DNA from 3 places in the Undibacterium sp. CY21W genome. Region 1 is predicted to be linked to each of the others. Evidence: predicted binding sites of a transcription regulator. Region 1 holds the regulator's gene; each other region holds the start of a gene.
What was found. Region 1 encodes LexA, which represses DNA repair genes until DNA is damaged. Its sites were predicted from a motif close to ACTGTATNNNNATACAGT; they were not measured.
Positions count from the first base shown of each region.

Region 2: recA (recombinase RecA) is a predicted target of LexA. The motif match lies at 6,939-6,956, and genes of this name have one in related genera.
Region 3: dinB (DNA polymerase IV) is a predicted target of LexA. The motif match lies at 6,268-6,285, and genes of this name have one in related genera.

Region 1 covers NZ_JACOGE010000008.1:122,178-132,565, reverse strand. The annotation lists gene H8K29_RS16780 (sensor histidine kinase) at 1-1,268, shown strand, start outside; gene H8K29_RS16775 (LytTR family DNA-binding domain-containing protein) at 1,277-2,032, shown strand; gene H8K29_RS16770 (inorganic phosphate transporter) at 2,117-3,127, opposite strand; gene H8K29_RS16765 (DUF47 domain-containing protein) at 3,240-3,866, opposite strand; gene H8K29_RS16760 (replicative DNA helicase) at 3,990-5,378, opposite strand; gene rplI (50S ribosomal protein L9) at 5,544-5,996, opposite strand; gene rpsR (30S ribosomal protein S18) at 6,023-6,307, opposite strand; gene priB (primosomal replication protein N) at 6,317-6,616, opposite strand; gene rpsF (30S ribosomal protein S6) at 6,651-7,019, opposite strand; gene lexA (transcriptional repressor LexA) at 7,253-7,909, shown strand; gene lon (endopeptidase La) at 8,014-10,388, opposite strand, start outside.
Region 2 covers NZ_JACOGE010000001.1:966,240-976,627, forward strand. The annotation lists gene H8K29_RS04310 (type II secretion system F family protein) at 1-548, shown strand, start outside; gene H8K29_RS04315 (tetratricopeptide repeat protein) at 561-1,097, shown strand; gene H8K29_RS04320 (TadE family protein) at 1,100-1,807, shown strand; gene H8K29_RS04325 (DUF192 domain-containing protein) at 1,807-2,169, shown strand; gene H8K29_RS04330 (hypothetical protein) at 2,166-2,576, shown strand; gene H8K29_RS04335 (Ig-like domain-containing protein) at 2,644-4,536, shown strand; gene lnt (apolipoprotein N-acyltransferase) at 4,640-6,142, shown strand; gene recA (recombinase RecA) at 7,026-8,069, shown strand; gene recX (recombination regulator RecX) at 8,152-8,604, shown strand; gene H8K29_RS04355 (DUF2889 domain-containing protein) at 8,783-9,364, shown strand; gene sucC (ADP-forming succinate--CoA ligase subunit beta) at 9,395-10,388, shown strand, end outside.
Region 3 covers NZ_JACOGE010000001.1:169,789-180,176, reverse strand. The annotation lists gene H8K29_RS00800 (TonB-dependent siderophore receptor) at 331-2,739, shown strand; gene H8K29_RS00795 (aminotransferase class V-fold PLP-dependent enzyme) at 2,751-4,091, shown strand; gene H8K29_RS00790 (ABC transporter substrate-binding protein) at 4,218-4,976, shown strand; gene dinB (DNA polymerase IV) at 5,131-6,216, opposite strand; gene H8K29_RS00780 (thioredoxin family protein) at 6,375-6,854, shown strand; gene H8K29_RS00775 (PAS domain-containing sensor histidine kinase) at 6,994-9,354, shown strand; gene H8K29_RS00770 (AraC family transcriptional regulator ligand-binding domain-containing protein) at 9,365-10,388, opposite strand, start outside.

The DNA.
Region 1 (10,388 bases):
CGGCATGGGTAACCAAATTATCCTGGTGGAAGTTTTTACTGTTCGCCGCTATCACCATGCTCGCAGGGGCGATACTGCAAGACATGCTGTTTACGTCGGAAGAAAGTGTTGTCGTCACAAAAAACGTTCCATCAAAAAAAGCAAACAAGAAAGCCCAGGTCATTGACAACGATACCAGCATAGAAATCGACGACACCGGGATCCGCATCCGCAAGGCCAATTCGAATGGCAAAGGTAAGCAAATCGAAATTGATGAGAATGGCATCCGCACAAAAAGTGATATCGATTTAACGTCGGGCGCTAACACATCACCGACGCCCGAGGCTTCCGGTGTTCCTGCCAACGCGGCCACGCCTGCAACGCCCGCAGTACCGGCAGCACCTGCTGTAACTGAGAAAACAAGCCCGACGACAGAAGATATACACATAAAACTTCCGCCCGAAGTCGCCAAAGAAATCAGTGAAGATATCAATAATGCAGTGGCAGATGCGGCCGATGAAGAAGTGCGCAGCTACAAAAAAACATCATCGAAATGGTTTGTTAATTTTGTTCTGCTTCTGGTATTCGGGCTTTTCGGCATGAAAATACTGATGGGCGGCAAAGTCAGAGCTGAAGAAAAAGCGGAAGAAGCCGGTCTCGCAGCAGAAAGAGAATCCTTACTGCGTCAGGTCAGCGAAGCCAAGATGCAAATGATGCAGGCACAGGTAGAGCCACATTTTCTGTTCAACACACTGGCGTCTGTCGAGCACTTGATTGAAACCGACCCACCTCGCGCAGCAGCGATGCAACGCAGTCTGATAAGCTATCTGCGCGCTGTCTTGCCGCAGATGCGCGAGAACGCATCCACGACGAATCTGGGACGCGAAGCTGACATGATCAAAGCTTATCTCGATCTGCTGAAAATGCGGATGGAGGAGAGACTCAACGTCGACTTTGTTATGCCGGAAGGCTTACGCAGCGCATCTTTCCCTCCGATGATGCTGCAATCACTGGTAGAAAATGCGATTAAACATGGTCTCGAATGTAAAGCCGAAGGTGGCACAATTAAATTCAGAGTCGAGGTCGCTCACAACAAGTTGCGCGTTTCCGTCACCGATGATGGCCTGGGATTTGGTGCGATGCCAAGCAACGGAACAGGACTTGGTCTGCAAAATATACGTGAACGCCTGAAACTGATTTACAAAGAAAAAGGACAAATGATCATTACACCGAATCAACCCAGCGGCGTTTGCGTTACCATAGAAATTCCTTACGAATTAGCCAATTAATAATCATGATGCCAACCGCAATCCTTGCAGATGATGAACGACTGATGCGCGAGCAGTTAAGGTCACGCCTTGAACAAGTGTGGCCAGAACTGCAAATTCTGGACGAAGCAAAAAATGGAGAAGAAGCAATACAACTGGTTGAAAAACACCAGCCTGATCTGATTTTCCTCGACATACGAATGCCAATCAAAACAGGACTTGAGGCGGCAAAGGAAATCGGCAACAAAGCTCACGTCGTATTCATTACCGCCTACGATCAGTACGCGATTCAGGCCTTTGATCATGGCGCGGTAGACTACGTATTGAAGCCAGCAGATGTGGAGCGGCTCAGTAAAACCGTAGAGCGCCTGAAATCACGCTTAAAGGCCCATGATCAGCCTGCAGACATGAGCAATATGTTGTCGCAACTGGCGAAACAGATGGGCATGTCGAAACCCAACTACCTGCAATGGATACAAGCATCCATCGGACAAGAGTTGCGCTTAATTCCGGTTGAAGAAATACTCTTTTTTCAGTCAGACGAAAAATACACCCGGGTACAAACGGCAAATTATGAAGCCCTGATCCGTAAACCCGTCCGTGATTTATCGGAAGAACTGGATCCGGCTTTATTCTGGCAAATCCACCGTTCAACACTGGTCAATGCAAAAGCAATTTCCGGCGTAGTCAGAGACTTGCGCGGCCGCCACCTGGTACAAGTCAAAGGTTTGACAGAAAAACTGGAAGTCAGCAGAAGCTTCGTCCACTTATTTAAACAGATGTAAAAAATCTGCGCAGATTCACCATCATCAATAAAAAAGCGCCAGATTGACTGGCGCTTTTTTTATATCGTTGAATACCAACGTCCATTATAAGATTTTCGTTCCTACCCACCACGCAACCGAAGCGACAAAAGCCGACGCCGGGATAGTTAATACCCACGCCCATACGATGTTGCCGGCAACACCCCAGCGCACGGCGGACATTTTTTGCGCGGAACCAACACCGACAATCGCCCCCGTAATTGTATGCGTCGTCGAAACAGGAATTCCCAGCGCTGTCGCAATAAATAAGGTAATCGCACCACCAGTCTCTGCGCAAAACCCGCCAACTGGCTTGAGCTTGGTAATTTTCTGCCCCATCGTTTTTACAATACGCCAGCCACCAAATAAGGTGCCAAGACCGATCGCGGTATAACAGGACAAAATGACCCACCATGGCGGCATAACATCATGGGTGCTTGAATATCCACCGGCAATCAGCAACATCCAGATGATGCCCATAGTTTTCTGTGCATCGTTACCACCATGCCCAAGGCTATACATAGAAGCGGAGATCAATTGCAAACGCCGAAACCATTTATCGACTTTCATCGGCGTTGAACGAACAAACAGCCAAGACACCAGCAACATCATCAGAGAGCCGAGTATGAATCCGAGTAACGGCGAAACAATGATAAAAGCGATCGTTTTAATCAATCCGGCCGACACCAACGCAGTCGTACCTGACTTAGCAACTGCGGCGCCGACTAAGCCACCAATCAACGCATGCGATGAAGAGGACGGAATACCAAAATACCAGGTCACCAGATTCCAGAACACCGCTCCTACCAGTGCGCCAAAAATAACATAATGATCAATTGCCCAGGGCTGTATCGTTCCTTTGCCAATCGTAGCCGCCACCGTCAACGGAAACACAGTCACCGCCAGAACATTGAAGAACGCAGCCATCGCCACCGCCTGATGAGGCTTTAATACTCCGGTAGAAACAACGGTCGCGATCGCATTGGCAGCGTCGTGAAAGCCGTTCATAAAATCAAATAGCAATGCCAGCACAACCAAAGCTGCGACAACATAAATGCTGATTTGTAAAGTCTGCATGAAATTTACTCTGCTTTATACAGCTCCCGATTCTCCGGGAGCCAGGTTATTCATTTGAGAGAGTGAAGTAGACAGACCCGGCTCAGAATACTAGCCGGGTCAATATCTGCTGTTAAGCGTTTTCGACGATGATGCCTTCGATAATATTCGCGACATCTTCACAACGATCGGTAACAGTTTCCAGAATTTCGTAAATTGCTTTCAATTTAATCAGATTGCGAACATCCGGCTCATCGCGGAACAGCTTCGACATCGCAGCACGCATTACGTGATCAGCATCGGATTCCAGACGATCGATCTCTTCACAAATCGTCAGAATCTCGCGTGAATTATTCATGTTATGTAACAAGGCAACGGCCGCTTTAACCTTTTCCGCACAGGCCAGGCACAACTCAGCCAGTCGCTTTGCTTCAGGTGTAATTTCACGGATGTCGTAGAGCGAGATGGTCTGCGCAGCGTCTTCCTGCAAATCAAGTATGTCATCCATACGCGTAATCAGCTTATGAATATCATCGCGATCAAGTGGCGTAATAAACGTTTTATGCAGCAACTCTATTGTATTGTGAGTCACTGTATCTGCTTGCTTTTCGATGCTCTCGATCGCATGCACCCTGCTTTCAAGATCATCAAAATTGGTCATCAAGGCAAGCATTTCTTTTGATCCTTTAACACACAGATCTGCATGCTGATTAAATAATTCAAAGAATTTGCCTTCCGTAGGCATCAGGCGTCCAAACATTTTTTTCTCACTGAAATTTGAAACAAATTGGAATATTTTTGTCAGGGCACAAGTTGATTACACCTAACAAACTGAAGAAAGACATTTAGTGAAATGTACTCACTGGGTAAAAATTATTCTGCATTACTCATTATCGCCATACACCGACAACGAACCGACGTAATTATCAAACTTGGTATATTCACCAAGGAAAGTCAGTCGCACGCTGCCAATTGGACCATTACGCTGCTTACCGATAATAATTTCGGCAGTGCCTTTATCGGGAGAGTCAGGGTTGTAAACCTGATCCCGGTAAATAAACATAATCACGTCGGCATCCTGTTCAATCGCTCCCGACTCACGCAAATCTGACATCACAGGCCGCTTATTCGGGCGCTGCTCCAGCGAACGATTTAACTGAGAAAGTGCAATGACCGGGCAATTTAACTCTTTTGCGAGGCCTTTAAGATTTCGTGAAATCTCTGAAATTTCGGTTGCCCTGTTTTCACCCGCAGAATTCGCCGACATCAACTGCAGGTAATCGACGATAATCAAACCAAGCTTGCCGCACTGACGAGCCAAACGTCGCGAACGCGCACGCAATTCGATAGAACTCAGAGCCGGAGTTTCATCTATGTATAACTGCGCGTCATTCATTTTTTGAATGGCATGCGTCAACCGAGGCCAGTCTTCGTCGCTCAACTTACCCACGCGCAAACGGCTCTGATCCAGCCGCCCAACAGAACCAAGCATACGCATCGCTAACTGTGCGCCGCCCATCTCCATTGAAAACACCGCCACCGGCAGGCCGCTGTCAATTGCGACGTTTTCGCCGATATTGAGTGAAAACGCCGTTTTACCCATAGATGGACGACCAGCAACGATAATCAGATCACCCGGCTGCAAACCAGAAGTCATCTTATCCAGATCAACGAATCCAGTTGGAACACCGGTGATATCGTTCTGGTTATCACGGTTGTATAACTCATCGATACGCTCTACAACCTGCGTCAACAAAGGTTGAATTGCCTGAAAACCCTGCGCTCCACGCGCACCCTCTTCAGCAATCGCAAAGATTTTGGACTCGGCCTCATCCAGCATTTGCTTGACTTCTTTACCCTGAGGATTGAAAGCATTACCAGCAATTTCATCTGAAACAGTGATCAGTTTGCGCAACACACCACGATCGCGGACAATTTCAGCGTAGCGGCGAATATTTGCAGCCGAAGGCGTGTTTTGTGCCAGCGCATTCAGGTAAGTCAAACCACCTGCGTCTTCGGCCTTGCCCATGCCATTCAAGGCCTCGTAAACAGTAATGACGTCTGCTGGCCTTGAAGAATTAATCAGTTTTACAATGCACTGAAAAATAATTCTGTGGTCATAACGATAAAAATCTTCCTCACCGATAAAATCAGCAATACGATCCCATGCAGCATTATCGAGTAAAAGGCCACCAAGGACAGACTGCTCTGCCTCAATGGAATGGGGGGGGACGCGAATCGCATCAAGTTGTGGATCAGTAGCGGCTTTCATGGCGCGCATTATACCTGCTAAATCAAATTACAAATAACGACTGAAGGCGACAAAGTACGGTGTGAACAATAAACATCAATAAACAAAATTGTTTATATAATTTTACGCTTACCATAAAAAAAGCCGGGGAAACCCCGGCTTTTTTTATATCTAGCTAACAGCTAATTATGCGTGCTCGCCAACAACTGATACATTCACGTTAACTACAACGTCAGTATGCAGTGCAACGGAAACAGCGTGATCACCTGCCGTTTTCAACGGACCTTGCGGCAAGCGAACTTGTGCTTTTTCAACAGTGAAACCAACTTTAGCCAACGCTTCAGCGATGTCAAAATTAGTTACTGAGCCGAACAAACGACCATCAACACCAGATTTTTGTGAAATCTGAACTGTAGAACCTTCCAGCTTCTCGCCTTGAGCCTGAGCTACAGCCAATTTTGCTGCTGCTGCTTTTTCCAGCTCAGCACGTTTCGCTTCAAATTCAGCGATTGCTGCTGCAGTCGCACGGCGAGCCATGCGTTGTGGAATCAAAAAGTTACGTGCATAACCATCTTTAACACGAACTACATCACCAAGATTGCCGAGATTAACGACTTTATCCATCAGAATAACTTGCATATTTTTCTCCTAATACCTGTCGTCAATTACGCTGTGTGCAGATCAGTGTAAGGCAACAACGCTAAGTAGCGTGCGCGCTTGATCGCTGTATCAACTTGACGTTGGTACAGCGCTTTAGTACCAGTCAGACGTGCAGGCATAATTTTGCCGTTTTCTTGCACGAAATCTTTCAATGTGTCGATATCTTTGTAATCAACTTTTTCTACATGTGCTGCTGTGAAGCGGCAGAATTTTTTGCGTTTGAACAAAGGGTTTTGTTGTTGACGCTTTTGCTTCAATTTGCTTTTATCAAATTTTTTACCGAATGCCATTTGTGGCTCCTAATCTAGTAAATTTGCCCGTATTCCATTGATATGAAATACCAGACTTTTGCTGTTGCGATTTTTGCGTGCTAAAAAACCCGTGAATGCAATCTCAACATCTAAAGGCAGTTCGGAGAATTTTCCTGAAATTTCACCTGCAGCTTGTGCGGAAATTTCAAATTCAACCAATCGCCCTGTTCCGGCTTCCACCTGCTGCGAACTGTGCATCAATATTGCTGATACTATTGGTATCCCAGCTGGCGTGTAACGTATCGCTGATTTCTCTATGATACGAGCCATCACTGTCAGTTGATTCACTGTTTTTTATACGACCTTTTTCAAATCAAATGAATTAAGCAGCTGGTGCTTCAACGCGCTGTGCTTTAGCCGCGTCTTCTTTTTGAACAGCTTTCATCATTGGAGATGGTGCTGTTTCAGCTTTTTTCATTTTGACTGTCAGGTGACGCAGAACGGCATCATTGAATTTGAATGCTGTTTCCAGCTCAAGCAATGTTTCTGCATCGCACTCAATGTTCATGCAAACATAATGTGCTTTAGCCAATTTTTGAATCATGTAAGCCAATTGACGACGGCCCCAGTCTTCAACGCGGTGAACCTGACCACCACGTGCAACAACGCTAGCTTTGTAACGTTCGATCATTGCAGGAACTTGCTCGCTTTGATCGGGATGTACAATAAATACGATTTCATAATGACGCATATATTCTCCTTGTGGACAATAAAAATAGCCTGCCTCGGCGTCAAGACGAGTGCAGGAAGAGGAAAGCCGACGATCATAACGCACTTTTCCGTTTTATTCAATCAATTCAGTACAGAGCTAATCCGATGGTACTAGATTGCACATAGCCACAAAATTTCCTTGCACTTCACAGCGCACTGTATAAAAATACAGACTGTTTTTATATACAGCGTAATGATCTACGTTCACACAAAATGCTTAAGCTGACAGCCCGACAAGAGCAGATCCTGAATTTAATCAAAGATGCCATTCAAAATACAGGCTTCCCGCCGACCCGCGCTGAAATAGCGGCTGAGCTGGGCTTTCGCTCCACCAATGCAGCGGAAGAGCACCTGCAGGCACTCGCAAGAAAGGGCGTGATTGAAATAGCGCCCGGAACATCGCGCGGCATACGCCTGCTGGAGTCAGAATTATCAAGTCATATCACAGGTCAACAACTGGCGTCATCGCAATCTGTTTTTTCTCAGATAAACCTGCCACTGATCGGGCGGGTTGCGGCCGGATCGCCAATACTCGCATCAGAACACATTGAAACCAGCTACCAAGTAGACCCTGCACTGTTTTCTGCCAAGCCAGATTTTCTTCTCAAGGTTCGCGGCATGTCTATGCGTGACGCAGGCATACTCGATGGCGATCTGTTAGCAGTAAAGAAGACTGATACTGCAAGAAATGGGCAAATTATTGTTGCCAGGCTTGGCGATGATGTGACTGTCAAGCGCTATAAAAAAACCGGAAATTCTGTTGAATTAATTCCTGAGAATCCTGACTACTCAATTATCAAAGTAAATGAAAACGAGGAAAATTTCTCACTGGAAGGACTGGCTGTCGGGCTGATGCGAAATTGGATCTGATACTAAGAAAATCAAACGAAAATATATTGCTATCAATGACGCTTAGATAAAATCTAAATAAAAAAAACGCCCGAAAATTCGGGCGTTTTTTTATCCATACAACATTAATGCTTCACAACAGCAAGATCAGCAGAAGGCTCACTTGATCCAGCAGCAACGGGAATTTCCGCGTCAACCAAAGGCTGCGGCTGACGCTCCAAAGCAATTTCCAACACCTTGTCTATCCAACGCACCGGGATAATTTCCAGTTTGTTTTTTACATTGTCCGGGATTTCAGCCAGATCCTTTGCGTTCTCCTCCGGAATTAAAACAGTTTTAATTCCGCCGCGATGCGCTGCCAGTAATTTCTCTTTCAAACCACCAATTGGCAACACCTCGCCACGCAAAGTGATCTCACCTGTCATCGCAACGTCCGCCCGCACAGGAATCCCGGTGAACACAGATACCAATGCGGTCGTCATTGCGATACCAGCAGAAGGACCGTCTTTAGGTGTCGCCCCTTCAGGTACGTGAATGTGAATATCACTCTTCTCAAAGACATCAGCCTTAATGCCCAAGCGCTGAGCCCGGCTACGCACAACTGTGCGGGCAGCTTCGATCGACTCCTTCATGACATCACCTAAGGTTCCAGTGCGGATAACGCCACCTTTACCGGGCATAGAAACAGCCTCGATAGTCAAGAGATCGCCACCAACTTCCGTCCATGCCAGACCAACTACCTGACCAATTTGATTATCCTTGACCGCAACGCCAAAATCGTATCGGCGTACACCCAAATATTTATCCAGATTTTTGGAGGTAATCGTCGCTTTTTTCTCACTCTTCTTCAGCAAAAGCATTTTGACGACTTTACGACATATTTTGGAAATTTCGCGCTCCAGCGAACGAACACCAGCCTCCCTTGTGTAATAGCGGATAATATCTCTGATCGCACTTTCTGCGACAGTGATTTCCGTTTCTTTCAGGCCGTTATTTTTAATTTGCTTTTGCAACAAATAGCGCTGAGCAATGCTGGTTTTTTCATCCTCTGTGTAACCAGAAAGACGAATCACTTCCATCCTGTCCAACAATGCAGGAGGAATATTGTACGAGTTAGACGTCGCGACAAACATCACGTCAGACAAATCAAAATCGACTTCAATGTAGTGATCCGAAAACGTATGATTTTGTTCAGGATCAAGCACCTCCAGCAATGCGGACGAAGGATCGCCACGGAAATCCGCCCCCATTTTATCGACTTCATCCAACAAAAAAAGAGGGTTGCGAACACCGACCTTGGCCAGGCTCTGCAAAATTTTACCAGGCATGGAGCCAATGTAAGTGCGACGATGTCCACGAATCTCTGCCTCGTCACGCACACCACCAAGCGCCATGCGAACGAACTTGCGATTTGTTGCCCGGGCAATCGACTGACCGAGAGACGTTTTACCGACACCCGGAGGGCCGACCAGACACAGAATCGGAGCTTTTAACTTATCCACACGTTGCTGAACAGCAAGATACTCAAGAATGCGCTCTTTAACCTTATCTAAACCGTAATGCTCATCCTCCAGAACCTTCTCAGCATTCGTCAGATCATTATTTACTTTGGATTTTTTCTTCCAAGGCAAACCAACAATAGTATCAATATAATTTCTGACAACTGTTGCCTCTGCAGACATCGGTGACATCATTTTGAGTTTTTTCAACTCATTAAGAGCCTTGTCGCGAGCTTCTTTCGGCATTTTGGCGGCAATGATTTTTTTCTCAAGTTCATCGATATCTGCACCCTCTTCACCTTCGCCCAGCTCTTTCTGAATCGCTTTCACTTGTTCGTTCAGATAGTACTCACGCTGCGATTTCTCCATCTGACGCTTAACGCGACCACGGATACGTTTTTCCACCTGCAAGATATCGAGCTCGCCTTCAAGTTGCCCAAGCAGATGCTCAAGCCTTTTGGCTACACTGAAAATTTCCAGGATCACTTGCTTTTGCTCCAATTTCAGAGGCAAGTGTGCCGCGATGGTATCTGCAAGACGACCGGCGTCGTCAATGCCAGAAAGAGAGGCAAGAATTTCAGGCGGGATTTTTTTGTTCAGTTTTACGTATTGATCAAACTGTTGAACAATTGCACGACGCATCGCTTCAACTTCGGAATCATCTTCCTCAACTGCTGCAACCGGCGTCACTTCAGCACTGAAGTGTGACTCAGAATCATGAATCTGGTGAATGCGGGCACGCTGCGCCCCTTCAACCAATACTTTTACTGTGCCATCAGGCAACTTCAACATTTGCAAAATATTGGCTATACAACCAATTTCATAAATATCGTCAGCCGAAGGCTCGTCCTTCGCAGCGGCTTTTTGAGCAGCAAGCATAATGCTTTTACCCTGCTCCATTGCAGCCTCCAAAGCCTTAATGGACTTTGGGCGCCCCACAAACAGTGGAATAACCATATGGGGAAATACAACCACGTCACGTAATGGCAGCAGCGGCAGTT
Region 2 (10,388 bases), on a different contig from region 1:
GGCTGGGCTCAGGCGGTTTGATGTTGCCTGCTTGCGCAATGGTCTTCGGTTTTTTTTATCTCGAAATCTGGTTGCGCGACAAAATCAAAGTTGTCGAAATTCAGGTATTAAAAGGACTGCCAAATTTTCTTGACATGCTTACTCTGGCAATTGAGTCGGGTTGTAATCTGACTGTCGGTATCAATATCGCCGTCGAAAAAACACCTGATTCACCGCTGAAACGTGCTTTCGCCCGCTTGCTTCGTGAAGTGCGTTCTGGTCGTACCAGGATAGATGGTTTGCGGACATTGGAAGAACGTATGGATATATCAGTTGTTACCTCGCTGACGAGTGCATTGGTGCAAGCGGAAAAAACTGGTGCCAGTCTGGGGTCGGTTCTTCGTGCGCAGTCGACTCAGCGTACGAATGAGCGTTTTGCGCGAGCCGAGAAACTAGCGATGGAGGCACCAGTAAAAATGTTAGGGCCTTTGATTTTGTGTATTTTTCCTTGCACCTTCGTCGTACTCGGCTTTCCTATCGGGATGAAGATGATGAATGCATTCCAATGAAGAATTTCAACGATGAATTTAATTGAGCGAGACATTATGGCCGTAGCAAAAAAAATATTTTCAGTAACATTGATTCTGCTTATCAGTGCGACCTTGGGTGCTTGCGCGAACCGTACCAGAGGTTCTGAAAACATGGGGCAACAGCAAACGCTGACGCCTGTAGAAATTAGTCAAATCAGCGCCAATGCAGAGCAGGCAATGGCGATGCAGGATTACCACAAAGCGATACAACTGTATCAGACCGTTGTGAAGGTTAATCCTACTGTGGCTCCCGCCTGGTTCCGTCTGGGGATTGCCTATCTACGCAGTGACCAACTGCAACAAGCGCAGCACGCATTTGAAGAAGCTCTTCGCGCTGATCCTAAAATGGATAAAACCTATGCGAACCTAGCGATGACTCATTTATTGGAATTCAGAGTAATTGCGCAAAAGGCGCTGCAAAGCGACCAGGTATCGGATGCGAATCGTTCGGCGCTGCGCTCGCTGATTGCAGATGTTGAACATACGCTAAATCTGCCTGCACAAACACAGGCTCCGTTATCCAAGTAATCATGGCAATTCCATCGCTCAAAGCATTGAAAAGGCAATCTGGCGCGACGACCGTCGAATTTTATGTGCTTGCCTTTTATGTGTTGTTTCCGTTGATCATGGCCGTCATGCAAATGGGATTGTTGATTGTTGCAAAAAATACTGTGAATCTAGCGACATTTACGGCGGCTCGTGCTGGCGCAGCATCGGGAGGGGATCAGTCTGAAATGAAGCGGGGTTTATTAAACGCGTTAAGTCCTTTATATGTTGCCCGCGGTTTGGGTGCATTGGGCGGCAGTGGTTTGCGCGACGTCAGTAATGGCAATTTTACGACGGTGATGTCGGCTGCATATGCCAGTGCCGCTATTGATTGGGCGCTGCATAGGAGGACAAATAGTTTGACTGTGTTGAATCCGACCAAAGCTGCCTTCAAGGATTTTGCTATACAAAATCCGCATACCAGCGGACGTGTTATTCCTGTGACTAATCTGATGAACGATATGAGCGTTGGTTCGTCTTCGGGAGAGACCCGGGCAGACGCCTTGCTGTTAAAAATTGAAGTCAGATATTGTTATAAGATGATATTTCCTGTGATTGATGTACTCGTAGGAACGATACTAAAAGATTTCAGCTCGGGCGGTGATAAATTGTGCTATGAAAGCCTCGGTATTCCTATCGTTTCGCAGGCTGTAATACGTATGACTACGCCACCGGTAGAGAGCAATTTCTGATGCGCAACTGGAGCAAACTTATCGCGATCAGCGATCTGCATATCGATGTCGCCGGGAATTTTTTTCAGCGATTTTTGGGCTTGATGGGACGACGCTCGCTGCACGACGATCGTGCTTTGCTGATTGTCCCTTGTTCAGATATCCATACGGCATTTATGCGGTTTCCGATTGATGTCGTGTTTATTGATCGAGATGGCTACATTATCAAGATCGTACATCGCTTGCGACCTTGGAGATTTGCGCTGGCTCGGCAAGCCTATGCCTGCCTTGAACTCAATAGTGGCGCAGCTGAACGCTATCAGTTACAGACGGGGCAGTCTCTGCTACGCAATGGCATGTTTCAGCGGCCAGTGAATATATGAGAATTCAGTTTAATCATAGCTGTATTGCCGCAATGTTGTTCTTTTGTGCGCATCCTGATCTGCGTGCCGAAATATTTACTTATGTCGATCCAGCTTCTGGTGTGACGTTGATGAGTAATGTGTCGCCGACAGTAAATCAGCAAATAGAGAATAGCAAACGGATATCGAATCATGGTCGCGTAAGTCAGACTAGTCCTGCAGTACGACCGGTGAATTTTCCAACGGTAAGTTCGCAAACGCAAAAGGAACGGGATAACGACCGGCGCGCTATCTTGCGGAAAGAATTGGAAAACGAACAGCGTAGTGCTGATGTCGCGCTTGTGCGTCAGGAACCTATCAGTGTATTGCATCGGCACTTCGAAAACATTGCAGCATTAAAGCGTGAGTTGGGTGCATTACCCCCTTAATTTTGGCGTAGAAAAATTTATTTCAGGCGAAAAAGCAGGATAAATGGGATTATCAGCAGGGATCAATATGAAAATGAAAACAAAAGCAGCAATAGGTCAGTGGCAGAATGTGATGTTAACAGCAGTTCTGAGCAGTGTGTTCAGCATGATGTTAAGTGCTTGTGGTGGTGGCGGTGCCGATGCACCTGGACAAAAACCTGCCATCGGTTCTGTTAGTTCACCTGTCAACGCGGCGGTGTTAAGCATCAGCCTCTCAGACATTAGTGGTAAGGCCAGTAATGTCACCACATTTAACAGCCCCTTGATTGCCACTGCCCGTATCGTTGATAGCAAGGGGGCACCGATACCGAATACGCTGTTGGCGTTTAGTTCGGATTTGACGCTAGTCGGATTTCAACCGGGCTCAGGTAGTTTGATGACAGATGCCGATGGCAGTGTAAAGGTGAAATTGTCTCCGGCCTCGCTGACGGCATATGGCGCAGGTGTGCTGAAGGCAGTCGCCAGTTATGCCGGTAACAGCGTACAGGCACAGGCGACATTTATGGTCGGCGACAGTAAGCTCAGTTTGAATTTCGTTACACCTGTGACTAGCCCCATTCTGCTTAAAGCGTATGCATCGACCATCATCATTCTAGATGTCAAGAGTGACGGTGCGCTCTTTAGCTCTAGCCCCGTTTCTATCAGCCTGACATCAAATTGTGCAGCCGCTGGCAAAGCAAGTTTTCCCGCCAGTGTGTCGACCGTGAATGGTCGGGCGCAACTGACTTACCGGGATATTGGTTGCGGACAAACGGATACCTTGTCAGCTGCGATTACCGGTGCAACAACTTCTGCGACCACACAAATCCAGGTGTTATCACCTGATGCGAGTTCGCTAGAGGTCGGCCAGATTATTCCGGTGGATAAATCGATTGTGATCAAGGGAGCAGGCGGGTCTGGGCGCACTGAAACTGCAACGATCAAATTCCGTGTTATCGATCAGTTTGGGAATCCCCTGCCAAATCAGACAGTCAGTTTTACGACCATCTCGACAAAAACTGTCACGCTGAATAAATCATCTGATGTCAGTGACAGCAATGGAACAGTGACGACAACAGTCAACTCTGGTGTAGAACCAACAGCTTTACGAGTGCAGGCGACACTGGCAAATGGAGTATCTTCGATTTCAGATACTATTTCGGTGTCAACTGGTTTACCGACACAAACATCATTTTCACTGAGTGCGGCCAGCTATAACATTGAAGGCTACAATTATGACGATACCCAGACTGCCGTCAGTCTGTTGTTAGCTGATCAGTTCGGAAATCCCGTCGCAGATAATACGCCGGTGGTATTTCAAACCGATAGCGGTGCGATTGGTAGCGCATCGCGCGGAGGGTGTAATACTCAGAATGGAGGATGTGCAGTCACATTTCGCAGCCAAAATCCTCGTTATAACAGTGATGCCGCCGCTCCACAAAAACGAGCGGGGCTCGCAACTATTGCCGTCTCTTCTCTCAATGCCAATACAGCGTTGACTGGCCAGACGGCAATTTTTCTCAGTGGTAGTTTTGCCAGCAATATCACCAGAATACTGGATGACGGCAGCAGCGTTCCTGTATCTGATGGTATAACTTTAACTAATAGTGGTTGCTCAGCGATGTTACTGCGTCTACGTATCAGTGACGGGCACTTTAATCCTATGCCAAATGGTACTGTATTGAGTGCTGCGGCTCTGGATCAATTAGAAATCACTGATATTTTTCCGTCCAGCGTGCCTAACATTGCTCCGACTTATAGCGGCGCTTATGTAACAGGTGATCAGGGGTCCGTACATCTGATTCCCGTTAAACCAAGCACTAGCGTTTGCCTTGATAGTGGCACAAAACGTCTTACGGGAAGTACCATTCTTCAAATTAAAACTCCGAATGGAAATGTTACGCCGCTCAGTGTCAAAGTAACGTTCCCCGGCGGAGCATAAGCTCATTGACATGACGGGACGTAGTCAGAAATCAGAGAGAGAGACATATTGCTTTCAAAAGAAGCTCATCAAATATCTTTTGGCCTTTTTATTTGGAGGCTTAATGACTGTCGCTTATGCGCCAGTTGAAGCATGGTGGTTTCAGATAATTTGTCTCTCTGGCTTATTTTTGTTACCGAAGGCGCGCATTGCTGAAGGTTTTTGTATCGGATTTTATTTTGGCTTAGGCTGGTTCAGTTTTGGTATGTGGTGGGTACTTCCCGCTATTGTCCGACATTCGCATACCAGTTGGAGCATTGCTTTTTTATTGAGTAGTTTGTTACTCGTTTATTTGAGTTTATTTCCAGCTCTTGCCGTGAGTGTGTTATCCGCGCTAAATAAATATGGATCAGAACAGCCTCATTATTTTCTGTTACGTTGTGGAACTACTGCATCTGTTTGGGCGTTATCTGAATGGTTCCGTGGCAATTTATTTTCTGGCTTTCCTTGGCTAGCAACGGGATATGCTCAGGCGAGTGGCCCGCTGTCGTCGTTTGCATCGATTGCCGGAATATTTGGCCTAACTTATCTTAGTGCCTTGTGTGCAGCAATGTTGGCGAGTGTCTGCAAAGAATTGGAGCAGCGGGAATATACAAAAATAATTCCACTAGTAATCTTGAGTTTGACAGCGCTATATCTTGCAGGACAAGGTTTGCAACGCATAGAGTGGACTGAGGGTAAAGGGACATTGAGGGTAAGATTGATGCAAGGCAATTTATCGCAGCAAGATAAATTTTCTTCTATTGGTGTAAGACAAGCGATACACACGTATGGAAAACTGATGAGCGACAGTCAGGCAGAATTGACAGTTTTACCAGAAACAGCGATCCCCATCGAATGGCATTCACAGTCACCTGAACTGTTGGATGCATGGAGAAAGACTGCCACCGACCGAAATACATCGATCTTGGTAGGTACGGTCATTAGCACTCAGAAGCAAGAGCGCCTAATGACTACGAATAGTGCTATTGCAATGATGCCGGGAAGTTCATCCGCTCTTGCTTACGACTATCGTTACGACAAACAACATCTTCTCCCCTTTGGTGAATTCTTTCCAACAGGGAGCCGGTGGATAGAGTCGATTCTTGATCAGAATTATTCTGACTTTACTTCAGGGAATACATATCAAGCCCCATTAGTGATTAACAATAAAAAAATAGGCGTCAGTATATGTTTCGAAAATTTATTCGATATCGGGACTTTAAACAGAGTTGGTGATGGCGATACTTTAATTAGTATCAGTAACTTTGCCTGGTTTCTTGGTTCGGCAGCTCCGGCACAACATTTGCAGATAGCCCGGGTGCGTGCAATTGAATTAGGTCGCTGGGTGGTGCAGGCCTCGAATACGGGGCGTACCGCCATGATTGATCAACATGGTCGTATTCGCCATGCTTTAGAAGAGGATGTAACAGGCGTATTGGACGGTGAAATTCAGTTGATGACCGGAAAAACTCCGTTTATGCATTTCCGAAATGGACCTATATTGTTTATATGTTTCTTACAAATAATATTTTTACCTTTCGTTTATTTAGGGAGGAAGTCGAAATTTAAGGTGCGTGTATGTTAGTACTGTTCTCAAGCGTCATCCGGATCCTTCGTTAGGTGTACTTCCTCAGAATTCTTACTGTAGCTTTAAATTTCTTTGAGGACGAAGTAGTTTCCATCATTTTCTTCTGTGCTTACAAACAAATAACTTTTCTGATTGAAGTGTTGAACGTTTAATCCTGATTTCAAGCGGACTACTTTTTGACCTTTTATTGCTATTTCATTGAACCCGAGATCTATTTAAAACTAAGTAAGCGCTGGATTAGTACGTTTAATAGTTATTTTTTGCAAGAAATAACTGAGGCACAGGCGGTAACCATTTATCGCAATAATCGCGATGCTTTCCTTTAATGGATTGAAGTCATAACTCACTGATTGCTGACTCAACCGACATGAAAGATTTTCTCTTGTGCTCCCATATTTCTAAAGTCTCTACCGAATTTGATGAGCACTGCAAGTTACGGTCTGATCAAACACTGACCGTGTAGCAGAAAATGTATCAAGAATTTTAAGCCGGATGAACCAAGAACTGGATCGATGCTGGTTCTGTCTGATTAGGGAGTTAGGGCGGTATATGTGGAAACGGCCTACCGAAGCAGGCCGTTCAACTCACTTATCTTTGGGGCAAGGTTTAGCCATCCGAGGAGTTGAGAAAATAGCGTCGGAGTCGTCTTCGCGTATGTTGTGGTAAGGATAGCGTTGCAAAAATGCTTGCTGGGAGATTTCATCTAAGTCTCCCAAAAGTTCAGAGTTAGGTGAATTTCGACAGTCTTGTCAGCGGATATGTACATAAAATAAAAATCCCGCTTGCATAAATCACTGTTTTTTTATACAGTACTGTCAAACGCAGTTAATATTAATTGCGGTTTGACTTTCCACCCGCTGCTTATTGAATGAAAGAATGTATGGACGATAAGAAACCTGAAAACAGCTCAGAGAAGAGCAAGGCACTCGCCGCAGCATTGGCGCAAATCGAGAAGCAATTTGGTAAGGGATCGGTCATGCGTATGGCTGATGGTGCTGTGGTGGAAGAGGTGCAGGTTGTTTCCACTGGTTCGCTCGGTCTGGATATCGCCTTAGGTGTTGGTGGCTTGCCACGCGGGCGTGTGGTTGAAATTTATGGCCCGGAATCTTCAGGTAAAACCACTTTGACTCTGCAAGCGATCGCTGAGATGCAAAAGATTGGCGGTACTTGCGCATTTATTGATGCTGAGCATGCATTAGACGTAGGTTACGCTCAGAAACTGGGCGTGAATTTAAATGATCTGCTGATTTCTCAGCCGGACACAGGTGAGCAAGCGCTGGAAATCACGGATGCGCTGGTTCGTTCTGGGAGTGTCGATCTGGTCGTAATTGACTCAGTTGCAGCATTGACACCACGTGCTGAAATCGAAGGCGACATGGGCGATTCTTTGCCAGGCTTGCAGGCTCGTTTAATGTCGCAAGCTTTACGTAAGCTTACCGGTAGTATTAAACGGACGAATACGTTGGTGATTTTCATTAATCAGATTCGTATGAAAATTGGCGTTATGTTTGGCAGCCCGGAAACGACGACTGGTGGCAATGCCTTGAAGTTTTACGCTTCTGTAAGGCTGGATATCCGCCGTACCGGTTCTATTAAGGCTGGCGATGAAGTGATCGGTAATGAAACTAAAGTCAAAGTTGTCAAAAATAAGGTTGCGCCACCATTCAAAGAAGCACATTTTGATATTTTGTATGGAGAAGGAACGTCTCGTGAAGGAGAAATTCTTGATTTGGGTGCGGATGCTAAAATCATTGAAAAAGCCGGTGCGTGGTACAGCTACAATGGCGAGCGCATTGGTCAAGGTAAAGATAACGCTCGTAATTTCCTGAAAGAGCGTCCGCAGCTTGCGCATGAGATCGAAAATAAGGTACGTGAACATCTTGGTGTGCCTTTGTTGCCTGCGATCAGCTCTGACGCAGTTTAAAGATACTTACCGGTAATCATTCAGGATAGAACAACAGCCGATAAGCCCTCTTTTAATGGGTTTATCGGCTTTTTTAATCGTGATGAAACAAAAATTAAGTCTTAAAGGCAGGGCACTCAGGTATTTATCTATGCGTGAGCACAGTCGCGCCGAATTATTCAGAAAACTATCTTCACACGCAGAAGATGGGGATGATGTCGATGCCATTCTTGACTGGCTTGAAGAAAATAATTTTCTATCTACAGAAAGATTTTCAGATTCGTTGGTCAACAGACGTTCGGGGCGCTTTGGGAATCATCGTATTCTGGCGGAGTTGCAAAGTCACAACGTAGATGCAATAGAAATGGATCGGATTAAATCCGAATTAGCAGAGTCAGAGACATCCAGAGCAGTTGAGGTATTGCTCCGCAAATTTCCACACCCGCCCTTGAATCAAAATGAACGTCTCAAGCAAAGTAGGTTTTTACAACAAAGAGGTTTTTCCGGGAAGTCCATACAACTTGCCCTGAAGACGGAACGTTCAGCCAATGATTAGCAAAAGTAAATCACGGTTTCGTCATGCAAAAAAAAATGATGCGAGATACGAGTTGCTTAATTAGCTGTGCTAGAATCCGCAGGTTTTTTGCAGCGCCGCAGGAGCGGCTGCTACCGTAGAAGCTGCGGTAGCGACACGCAATTGTGGCTAATTTAAAGTAAGCCGCTTAAAAGGCATGATGCCCTTATCTACTCCCAATATACAACGCACGTTGAAGCATACGCGTGCGATCAGCATATCCGCGTTCGCCCGGGACGATGGATTATGGGATCTTGACGCGCGTATCACTGATCATAAGACCCGTGATATTACGCTTGCGTCCGGCGTCCGGCCGGAGGGTATGGCTTTGCACGATCTTCAGTTGCGAGTCACTATCGACTTGCAGCTAACTATTGTCGATGTGCAAGCGCTTTCAGCAGCAGTTCCTTATCCTGGTTATTGTGAAGCGATAGAGGCTGACTATAAAAAGCTTATTGGACTCAATTTGATGCAGCAATTTCGTCAGGGAGTCAAAGAGCGCATGTCAGGTGTTAATGGTTGCTCTCATTTAACGGAACTTGCTTTAGTACTCCCAACCGCTGCTATCCAGGCTTTTGCCGGCGATGTTATTGACACTCGCGATGGCGCCAGTAGCTCAACCGAATCTCAACAACCTTTTCAGCTTGACCGTTGCCACGCTTTGCGTTTGGATGGTCCGGCTGTCGTTCAGTATTACCCGCGTTGGGCTAAATCTGTGCCTAACGCAAAATCACCCAGCTAGTTTGTTTTTTAATTATTTATACCTCAGTGTCTGAAGGGAAGTCGTATGAAAATTCATGAGTATCAGGGTAAAGAAATCCTCCGTAAATTCGGAGTGACCGTACCACGCGGTATCCCATGCATGTCTGTTGAAGAAGCCGTTAAAGCGGCTGAAACTCTGGGCGGGCCAGTCTGGGTAGTCAAGGCGCAAATCCACGCGGGTGGCCGCGGTAAAGGTGGTGGCGTGAAAGTCGCAAAATCTCTGGAGCAAGTGCGTGAATACGCTGATGCGATCATGGGTATGCAACTGGTGACACATCAGACTGGTCCGGAAGGTCAAAAGGTTCGTCGCCTGCTGATCGAAGAAGGCGCAGATATCGCGAAAGAACTGTACGTCAGTATGGTGACTGACCGTATCAGCCAACGCGTTGTATTGATGGCATCGTCTGAAGGCGGTATGGATATCGAAGAAGTTGCAGAAAAACATCCAGAGTTGATTCACTCTATCGCGATCGATCCAAGTGCTGGCTTGCAAGACGCAGAAGCTGATGATATCTCCCGCAAAATCGGGGTGCCAGAAGGTTCTATCGCTGATGCGCGCGTTCAATTGCAAGGTTTGTTTAAAGCCTTCATGGAAACAGATTGTTCTTTAGCTGAAATCAATCCTTTGATCTTGACTGGTTCAGGCAAAGTAATTGCACTCGATGCGAAATTTAACTTTGACGCGAACTCTTTGTTCCGCCAACCTGAAATCGTTGCTTACCGCGATCTGGATGAAGAAGATCCAGCGGAAATCGAAGCGTCTAAATTTGACTTGGCTTATATCTCACTCGACGGCAACATTGGTTGCTTGGTCAACGGTGCAGGTTTGGCGATGGCAACGATGGATACCATCAAATTGTTCGGCGGTGAACCAGCTAACTTCCTCGACGTAGGTGGTGGTGCGACAGCAGAAAAAGTTACTGAAGCCTTCAAGATCATGTTGAAAAATCCAGGTCTGAAAGCGATCCTGGTCAACATCTTCGGCGGCATTATGCGTTGTGACG
Region 3 (10,388 bases), on a different contig from region 1:
GTTGATATTCCCGGCTGAGCGCATCCGCTGTCTGCGATACTGATAGCTTGTCTGAACATGTGTTCCAAACGCAAATCACCTACCTCGTTGTTGCCAACCGTCAACATTTCACCTCTGATTTGTCTATCCGTGATATCCGTAAAGAGATAGATAATAGATGTCACGCCAGAGAAACATTTCGTTCTTAGTATCTGACTGCTTCACATCATTCGCATGATTTAAATGGTTTTAATGTGAGTAAAATTAACTTCGTGATAATTACTGCAATTTGTTAACATTTTTGCCAAATGCGGAGTTGCCTGACAGACTCAAACTCAGAGAACGTATCCAATGACTTTATCCCGTACCCGCATCGCACAAGCCGTGGCATTCGTGTGTAGCCTGAATGCATTGTTGATCCCGCAAGCACAAGCGCAAAATAATCTGACTACGCCGTCCGCGACCGGCAATGAAGAAACAGGGGCTCAGGCGGTGATCGTCACGGGCACACGCGGCAGCAATCGTACCCAGTTTGACACCATGGCGCCGGTTGATGTGTTTAACCGGGAAGATATCCGTTCCGTCGATTCATCTGATCTGAATAATGTGCTGGCACAACTGGTGCCATCGTATGTGGTGCAGCGTCTACCGATGGCAGATGGTCAGGTCTTCGTGCGACCCGCCACTTTGCGCGGCTTATCACCCGACCAGACGCTGGTACTGATCAATGGCAAACGCTTCCATCGCAGCGCGCTGCTCGGTTCACGCGGTGCGCAGGCGGCAGATCTGGCGCAGATTCCTGTCAGCGCAATCAAACGCATAGAAGTTCTGCGCGATGGCGCGTCTGCACAATATGGCTCGGATGCGATTGCCGGTGTGATCAACATCATTCTTGACGATACGCCGGGTACGGAATTCTCGGTTCGCCATTCACAATATTCTGAAGGCGATGGCAAGAGCAATGAAGTGAATCTGAAGACGGGCTTCACCTTTGGCGACGCTGGAAAAGCGACGATCTTCGGCGCGTTAGCCAAGTCTGATCCTACTTCACGCACGCGCCAGCGAGCCGATGCGATTGCGTTTCAGGCGGCGCATCCAGAACTGAACGTGCCGAATCCAGTACAACGCTGGGGTCAGCCTGAATTAGAAAGCAAGCGCATCGGTTTCAACGCCAGCATGAACCTCAGCGACACAATCGCGCTGTACAGCTATGGCTTATATAGCAGCGGCGACGGCACCTCTGATTTCAACTGGCGGAACCCAGACACAAGCACTGGTGCGTACAAAACCAGCAGCGTATTCCCCGGCTGGGATTTGCGTCGTTTGTACCCTGTCGGTTTCAGCCCCAGCTATTCCAATGAGCAGGATGATGTGCAGTTCGTCGCCGGCCTACGCGGGCAGGCGAGCGAGCGCATGAATTGGGATGTCAGCGCCTCCTATGGCCGCAACCGCATCGACTATAAACTGGCGAATTCCATCAATGCATCGATGGGGCCTGCCAGCCCGACGGCGTTTTACCTCGGACGTCTGTCACAGGAAGAAAAAATTCTGAATGCAAACGTCAACTACGAGTTACCAGTTGCATCAATGGCGCAACCACTCAATATCGCTTTTGGTACCGAAGTAAGAAATGAAACCTACGGCGTCAAAGCAGGTGAGGTCGCCTCATATACGGTCGGCCCTGGTGCTGCGATCGGGCTGGATGCCAATTCTAACGGCGCACCGGGTTTCAGTGACAGGCAGGCCGGTAGCTGGGGACAGGATAGTTATGCCGCCTACCTTGACATCGAAGCGCCGGTCAGCAAAGCGCTGAATCTCGGTGCCGCCGTGCGTTATGAACATTTTTCAGAATTCGGCAATACCGTCAACGGCAAGCTGTCGGCGCGCTATGCATTGAATCTGGATACGGCCTTGCGCGGTTCGTACTCCACCGGCTTCCGCGCTCCAACGCCGGGGCAATCGAATACCAACAGCACCGGCCAGGGTCTGGATACAAAGACGCTCTTGCTGTTTACCAGCGGACGTCTGGCGAATAATGATCCGCTCGCGATTCTGCTCGGCGCGCAGCCATTGAAACCCGAAAAATCACAAAACCTGTCGCTCGGACTGACATGGAAAAATGCGCTGGGCTTTTCCGGTTCTGTCGATGTGTACAACATTAAAGTGACAGACCGCTTCAGTACCTCAGCTTCGTTTGCCGTACCAGCAGGCATCGCGAATCCGCTGCGTTACACTTCGGTCAGTTATTTCACGAATGACTTCGACACCACGACGCGCGGTATTGATATCGTCGGTAGTCACCTGAGCAAGCTGGGTAATGGCAAGCTGAATCTGACACTGGCATATAACTACAATACAACCACGGTTGACAGCGGCCAATCCAGCGTCGCCACCAATGCGGCACAGCGCAAGGTGTTCGAAGAACGTCTGCCACGCCAGAAAGCGACGATCAGCGGTAACTATGAGACCGGCAACTGGGATGCACTGGCACGCGTTCGCTATTACGGTGCCTGGACCGATAATTCCGGCAATGCGACCGGCGATATTTTCCAGCGCTTTGGCGGCATTCAGTTTCTCGATATCGCCCTCAGTTACAAGCTTAGTCAGAAGCAATCGATACGCGCCGGTATCGATAATCTGCTGAATAAATACCCCGACGAAGCCAGCTTTCAGGCCAGCCGTGGTCTGATTTACTCACGTAACGCACCGTATGACACGGACGGCCGCAGCCTCTACGTTGAATACAAGGTGAAATTTTGAGTGGTAACAGTATGAAAAACAACGACAAAGTCGATGCCAGGCGCCGTCATTTATTATGCTCAGGAGCACTGTTGGGAACGCTGCCGCTGGCATCCGGTAGCGCGGATGCGGCAAGCCAGACATCACCAGCTTCACTAGCTGCACCAGCTATGCCGGTCGCCCCTGTTGGCGCAACACCGGCGACGCTGGCGCGTGATAACGCTTACTGGAATGCAGTCGCAGCACAATATGACATCACGGATGATGTCATTCTGCTCGACAATGCTTACTGGGGTTCGATGTCGAAGTCTGTGCTGGCCGATTATCAACAGCAATTGGCGATGGTCAACCGTGGTAACGCCTGGTACGGGCGGGTGCGCTTTCCTGCCGAGTTCGAGACTGCCCGCAAACGCACCGCCGACGCACTCGGCGTTCACCACGATGAAATCGTATTTACGCGCGGCGCAACCGAAGCCTTGCAAGTGCTGATCGCGGGTTACCAACGCCTGACAGCGGGTGACAGCGTGCTGTATGCCGATATCGATTACGACAATATGATCACCACCATGCGCTGGTTAAAGCAACGCCGTGGCGTCAACGTTGTGGCGATCAGTATGCCGGAGCCATTCAGTTACGATGCCGTGGTCGCCGCCTATGTGGCAGCGATGGATCAGCATCCGCGCCTGAAATTAATTCTGCTCACGCATGTCAATCACCGCAACGGCATGGTCTTACCCGTTGCCCACATTGCCCGGCTCGCGCGCGAACGCGGTATTGATGTGATCGTCGATACCGCCCACGGCTTTGGACAACTCGACATGCGCATTCCTGATCTGCAGGCGGATTTCGTCGGCATTAATCTGCACAAATGGATAGGCGCGCCGGTCGGTGTCGGCGCGGTGTATATCAAGCGTGGGCGCGTGCGCGATATTGCCCCTTATCTGGGTGAACCTGATGGTGACGACATCAGCACACGCGTGCACACCGGCACACTGAATTTTGCGGCTTACCTGAGCCTGCCGAAAGCGCTTGATCTGCACGCAGCGATCGGCGTGGCAAACAAGCAGGCGCGTCTGCAGTATTTGCGCAATCGCTGGGTCGAAGGCGCGCGCCAGATCAAGGGCGTAACTGTGCTGGCCTCGTCCGATACGCGGCTGAGCAGCGCCATCAGCGCATTCCGTCTGAAAGGAAAAACCAGGACGGAAGACACCACGGGATTAACAACACAGCTCGCCTTGCAACACGGTATTTTTACGGTTCCCCGCAACGGCCTGGTATCTGGCAGTTGCATCAGAGTCACACCCGGAATTTTCACTCCCGAATCACATATTGATGCCTTACTCGCAGCGATGCAAAAAGTGGCCGCAGCTTAATGCACATCATCGTATTTCACCGGACGAAATACGATGTGACGCGATGTGATATGACTATGTGAATAAAAGCCGCCAACGATGGCCTGATACTCACCTTCGCACATATCCAACTGTTAAAATTCCGGCATGCCTCGCTTTGCTTATTCTTTTTTATCTGGTTGTTTGTTGTTCTGCGCATGCAGTCTGGCACCCGCAACCGTCTGCGCCAGTCAGTTATCGGTGGTCACCGAGAGTTTGCCACCGCTGAATTTCGAAGAACATGGCAGCGTCACCGGCTATTCCACCGAAATTGTGCAGGCGGTTTTGCAAGAAGCAAAGCTGGCAGCCCCGATAGAACTGATACCCTGGGCACGCGCGTATCAACGGGCGCTGCAACAACCGAATACCCTGATCTATTCCATGACCCGCACGCCCGAGCGTGATGCGCAGTTTGAGTGGATAGGCGTGCTCAGCAACCGCCAGATTTATCTGTATAAATTGAAGTCCCGCACCGACATACAGATAAAAACACTGAGCGATGCCGGTGCTTATAAAACCGGGCTGGTAAGGGAAATGGCGTCAGCGAAAGAGTTCATGCGCAAAGGACAGTTTCCTGACTACGTGGTCGACTACGCACCGACTGACGAATCCAACATGAAAAAATTTCTGATGGGCCGCGTTGATCTGGCCATTTTTCAGAACTGGAGCGCCGCGTTTTTAATGAAGTCGCAGAACCGTACGATGGATGAAATCGAACCCTTGCTTTTAATCGATGGCAGCAGCAATTATTATCTCGCAATGAGCAAAAACAGCGACCCGGCGCTGGTGAAAAAGCTACGCAAAGCTTTTGAAAAGGTGCAGCAATCCGGCTTATTCGACAAGCTGCGGCTCAAATATCTGCGCTGATGTCTAAGCTGATACGTCTAAGCTGATACTTCAGCCGAAATCTACGCTGAAAAAGCGGGTATTTTCATATACTCCCCCTGCTTTTTCATAAAACATGCTTAATGTCCTTATGTTTAAAGGGCTTTAAAATATACTCCCCCCAGTATATTTATCGTCAAAACAGGCCTAATTGCTGCCCGCTGGCGGCCTCTGTTTCAGCAAGTCGCACGCCCAGACCAAGCAGGCGCACGGGTAACTGGCGGCGCTGTAATCCGGTTTCCAACAATTGCTGAAACAAACCGAGATCCAGCGTTTTTGAAACGCATTCGACGGTGGTGATACGAAAATCAGAAAAGCGGATTTTGACGTAGAGTTTATGAATATGGCTGATCGCATCTGCCCGCTGCACCCGCTGTTGCAGCGACGCGTATAAAGCAGGCAGTTCGGCCACACACGCGGTCAGATCGGGCAAATCATGGACATAGGTTTCTTCGGTACTGACCGATTTGCGCTCGCTGCTGGCGCGCACCTCGCGCAGATCAATACCGCGACACAACTGATACAAGCTATTGCCGAGCTTGCCGAAATGCTGCATCAGATCCGCCAGCGACCAGGCACGCAAATCGCGGCATTCCTGAATGCCCATGCTGTGTAATTTGGCGGCAGTGACTTTGCCGACGCCAAACAATCTTGCCACCGGCAAGGCGGCAACGAACTCTTCCACCTGATCCGGCAAAATGACGAACAAACCATCCGGCTTGTTCCAGTCGCTGGCAATTTTGGCGAGAAACTTATTTGGCGCCACGCCAGCCGAAGCGGTGATACCGACGGTGTCGGCAATCCGGGCGCGGATTTCACGCGCAATCAGGGTCGCGCTGCCATGATGGCTGGTCGCCTGACTGACATCGAGATACGCTTCATCCAGCGATAAAGGCTCGACCGCCTCGGTGTAGTCGCGGTAAATCGCCAGAATCTGGCGCGATGCAATCCGGTATTTTTCCATCGTCGGCGGCAAAATCAGCAGCTCCGGACAACGGCGTACTGCCTGCGACATCGGCATGGCTGAACGGATGCCGAAACGCCGCGCCTCGTAATTACAGGTCGCCACGACGCCGCGTTGATCCGGTTGACCGCCAATCGCCAGCGGCCTGCCCCGCAATGACGGATCATCCCGCATTTCTATCGAGGCGTAAAAACAGTCGCAATCACAATGAATAATTTTTTTCAAAACGCAGATCGTTGGGGTGGGATTGAAACTCATTTCATCAATAGGGATGAATTCTGGTTTATTTTATCTGTTTTTCTCTACAAAACTGTATGCATATACAGTTATTTCAATCTTGCTTGCGCCATATCAGCGATGACAAAGCGCAAAAATTACGTCACTATCTGAAAGTTTTCCTTTCCTGCGGCTTCAACATGAAAAAAACTTTCTCCTTTGTCTCCAGACTCATTTCCGCATGCACGATTGGTCTTGCGTTAAACCTTGCACATGCCGACGTTGCCAGACCATACGACGAAACTGCTGATGCGCCCGCCGCAGTCGCCAAAGCGCTGACGCAGGCACAAGCCAGCAACAAAAAAGTGCTGGTGATTTTCGGCGCGAACTGGTGCAAGGATTGTCTGGAGCTCGACCGTTCTATGCAAGGACAAAGCGCCGCTCTGATCGCCAGCAAATTCGTGCTGGTCAAAGTCGATGTTGGTCAGTTTGATAAAAATCTGGCGCTGGCAAACAGCTACGGCAACCCGATTAAAAAGGGTATTCCGGCCGCTGTCGTTTTAAAAGCAGATAACAGTGTCTTGTTTGCATCGAAAGGCGGTGAATTGTCGAATGCACGCAAAATGAGTGAACAAGGCGTGTATGATTTCTTCAATCAGATCATCACACAGCACCCGTAACATCAGGTTTTCTGCTGTCATCTGAGATACGCAGCAACGGCGGCAGCAACGGCTCGCTGCCGGTCATGGGCATGATATCGGTTGTGCGTTGATCACCCAATTTTTCTGCACATTTTTTCTGTCTTTTTTAAGCAAGCTGATGTCTGTCACACCAACGCCACCCAACCCGGTTGCTGCAGAGATCACGGCAGCAGAGCTGAACGCACTGAAAGCCAGCCAGGCCTTGCTGAATAATTTCTCGCGCTTTCTGCCGGCAGTTTTTTTTCAGTATCAACGTTTTTCCGCCGAACGCTTTTGTTTCAATTATGCAAGCGAGGCGGTTGAACGTTTGTTTGAATTCAGTGCCGCAGAACTGTGCGCGGACGTCAATATTCTGTTCAGAAAAGTGCATCCGGCAGATTTATCTGCATTCATGCTCAGCGTCCGCACGGCGGCCGAACATCTGCACGTCTGGACGCATGAATTCCGCATCGTTCTCAAGAATGGCGAAGAGCGCTGGATGGCGGGCGAGGCCAGCCCGGAACTGCAGGCCGACGGCAGTCTGCTGTGGCATGGCTGCTTTATGGATCAGACCCGCAGCAAACAGACCGAGCGCAGCTTAATCACGGCGGAACAACAGCGGCGACTGGTCATGCAGGCCTCGAATCAGGGTTTGTACGACATCAACCTGAACACCGGCGCGGCCACCTTCAGTCCCGAATACAGCAACATGATCGAACACTCAATCGAAGAGTTTGCCGATCCATTTGCATTCTGGGATTACTTCTGGAAGCACAGCATCCATCCGGATGATGTGGCCGGAATAAAAGAAGCCTATCGCATCCATTTTGCCTCGAAAGGCAAAACCGATTATCACGCCGAGTTCCGACAGAAAAATCGTGCAGGCGAATGGCGCTGGATTATGTCACTCGGGGCCGCTGTCGAATGGGATGAAAATCAGCGTGCCGTGCGTATCGTCGGCACCCACATCGACATTACGGAACGCAAACGCACAGAAGAACAATTGCAGCTGAATCAGGAATTGCTGCGCTCAAATAATGTCCGTTATAAAGAATTGGCACGCGAGCTGGAAATTCTGATCGCCAACGCGCCGGTGGGCATTATGTTCGTCAGCAACGGCGTCATCATCCGCGCCAATGAGGCTCTCGCCGATTTGTGCCGCTTCCCTGATACGAAATCAATGATAGGGGTAAAAACCACTTTTCTGTACCACAACGATGAAGACTACCGCGCCTTCGGCCAGGCAGTGATACCGAATCTGGAAGCCGATGAACTGGTAGAGCTTGAATGGTATCTGCGGCGCGCCAATGGCGAGTCGTTCATGGCGCGCGTCGCTGGTCGCGCCCTGCCCGCAGAAACCTACGAAAAAGGGGCGGTCTGGATGATAGAAGATATCACCGGACAAAGAAAAACTCTGGATGCGCTGCGCGAAAGCGAAAGCCGCTTGCAGCGCATCATGAATTCCAGCCTGATCGGCATTTTGTATGGCAGTGACGGCTCCCGTCTGACGGACGTGAACCGCATGTTTTGTCAGTTGTCCGGATACTCGCGTGAAAGTCTGCTGGCAGAGCAGTTTCTGTGGCGAGTCGTGTTGTCAGAGCAGGATCAGTATCTGGTACATCAGGCATATACAGAAATGCTCAGCACCGGTACCACGGCGCCGTTCGAAGTCATGCTGCGACGTGCCGATGGTTCGGCAATACCGGTGCTGGTGGGTCTGGGTTATCTGGAAAATTCGCCGCGCGAGTGGGTCGTCTTTGTCATGGACATCAGCGAGCGCCTGCGTATCAATCAGCTCAAGACGGAATTCGTCTCGATGGTCAGCCACGAACTGCGCACGCCGCTGACCTCAATACGCGGCTCACTTGGTTTGCTGGAATCCGGCGTCGGCGGCACCTTACCTGACGCGGCCCGGCAATTGATACGGATCGCGCACAATAACAGCAAGCGCCTGGTGAATCTGGTCAACGATATTCTCGACATCGATAAACTGAACAACGGCAAAATGAATATCCGTTCAGAGCCTGTCGATCTGATCGAGATGCTGCACAATGCGATGGAAGCGAACGAAGCCTACACCAGCTCGTTACGCGTCGGGCTGATCATGGAACAACAAGTGATGCAGGCCTGGAGTCTGGGTGACCACGACAGGCTGATGCAGGTGATGGCGAATCTGATCTCCAACGCGGCCAAATTCTCACCCGAAGGTGAAAGCGTGACCGTCAGGATTTATCAGGAACAGAGCCATTATCATATCGCCGTCAGTGATCGCGGCCCCGGCATTCCACTCGATTTTCAGACGCAATTATTTGAACCGTTTACGCAGGCCGACGGCACCAATACCCGTCGCCAGGGAGGAACCGGTTTGGGGCTCGCCATCACCAAAGCCCTGGTCGAAAAAATGCATGGCGAAATCTTTTTCCTGAGTTGCCCCGGTGAAGGTTCGACATTCTGGTTCAGCTTACCGGCGTGCGTACCGCCAGCGTCTGCCATCACCTGAAATCTGGCATTCAACGCAGCTGCATCTGCGCCTGACTCTGACGAAATTCAGCCGGAGTCTGCATCGTCCAACGTCTGAACGCACGCCGGAAACTGCGACTGTCGGAATAGCCGAGTTCTTCTGCAATGCGTTCCAGACTCAGGCCGGTTTGCAGTAATTGCCGCGCCCGTCCGATGCGGATAGTTTCGGCAATCTGGAAATACGAGGTTCCTTCGCGCGCCAGCAAACGATGCAAAGAACGTTCGCTGGTACCCAGGACAGATGCCGTCTGTGCCACGCTGTGCAATTCACACTGAAGCGCGGTCAGGGTGCGCAGCAGGCTTTGCCGTCCAAGCACACCAACCGCCGCCAGTTCCGCCTGACAGGCATCGTGCGAAGTATGTGCCAGCAGCGCATCCGGTTGCGGCAACGCCATCTGCAACACCTGGTTGTCGATCACAATACGACTGACATCAGCACCTGCGATCACAGTACAAGCAAAGAATTTTTCGTACGCTGTCAGACTTGCGCCGGGCTGCAAACGCAGTTCCACCCTTACCAGCTGAAAGCGGCGGCCACACAGTTGGCGCGCCGCATTGATGGCGGTGACCAGATGATCGACTTCCAGAAAATCCTGTAATTCCACATCGTCGAATAAAGGCAAGGCAAGCAGTGCCGATTGTTGCGGCCCCGCTTCCAATTGCAGATGCACCATAGAGCCGGCGATCAGTTGATAGTCGAGACCGAATTGCATAGCCTGCGCCAGCGTTTCCTGCGCACGCATACCGGTGGCCATCTGACCTAGTTGCGGCAAGGCTTTGCGCGTACCGGATCGCAGCCCCAGATCAGCGCCACCACGGTGTCTCGCCTGTAACAGGCCTTCGCGTGCCTGGGCATAACTGATGCGGTTATCGTGATGATCGGCAAATGCGGGAAACATATCCTGCCAACGCCAATTCTGCTCACGCGCGATCGCCAGCACACCGCTGAACGGATGAGCAGGAAATACCGCATCTTGTACCGACAAGAGTGCTGATATGGTGGGCGCAGGCTGG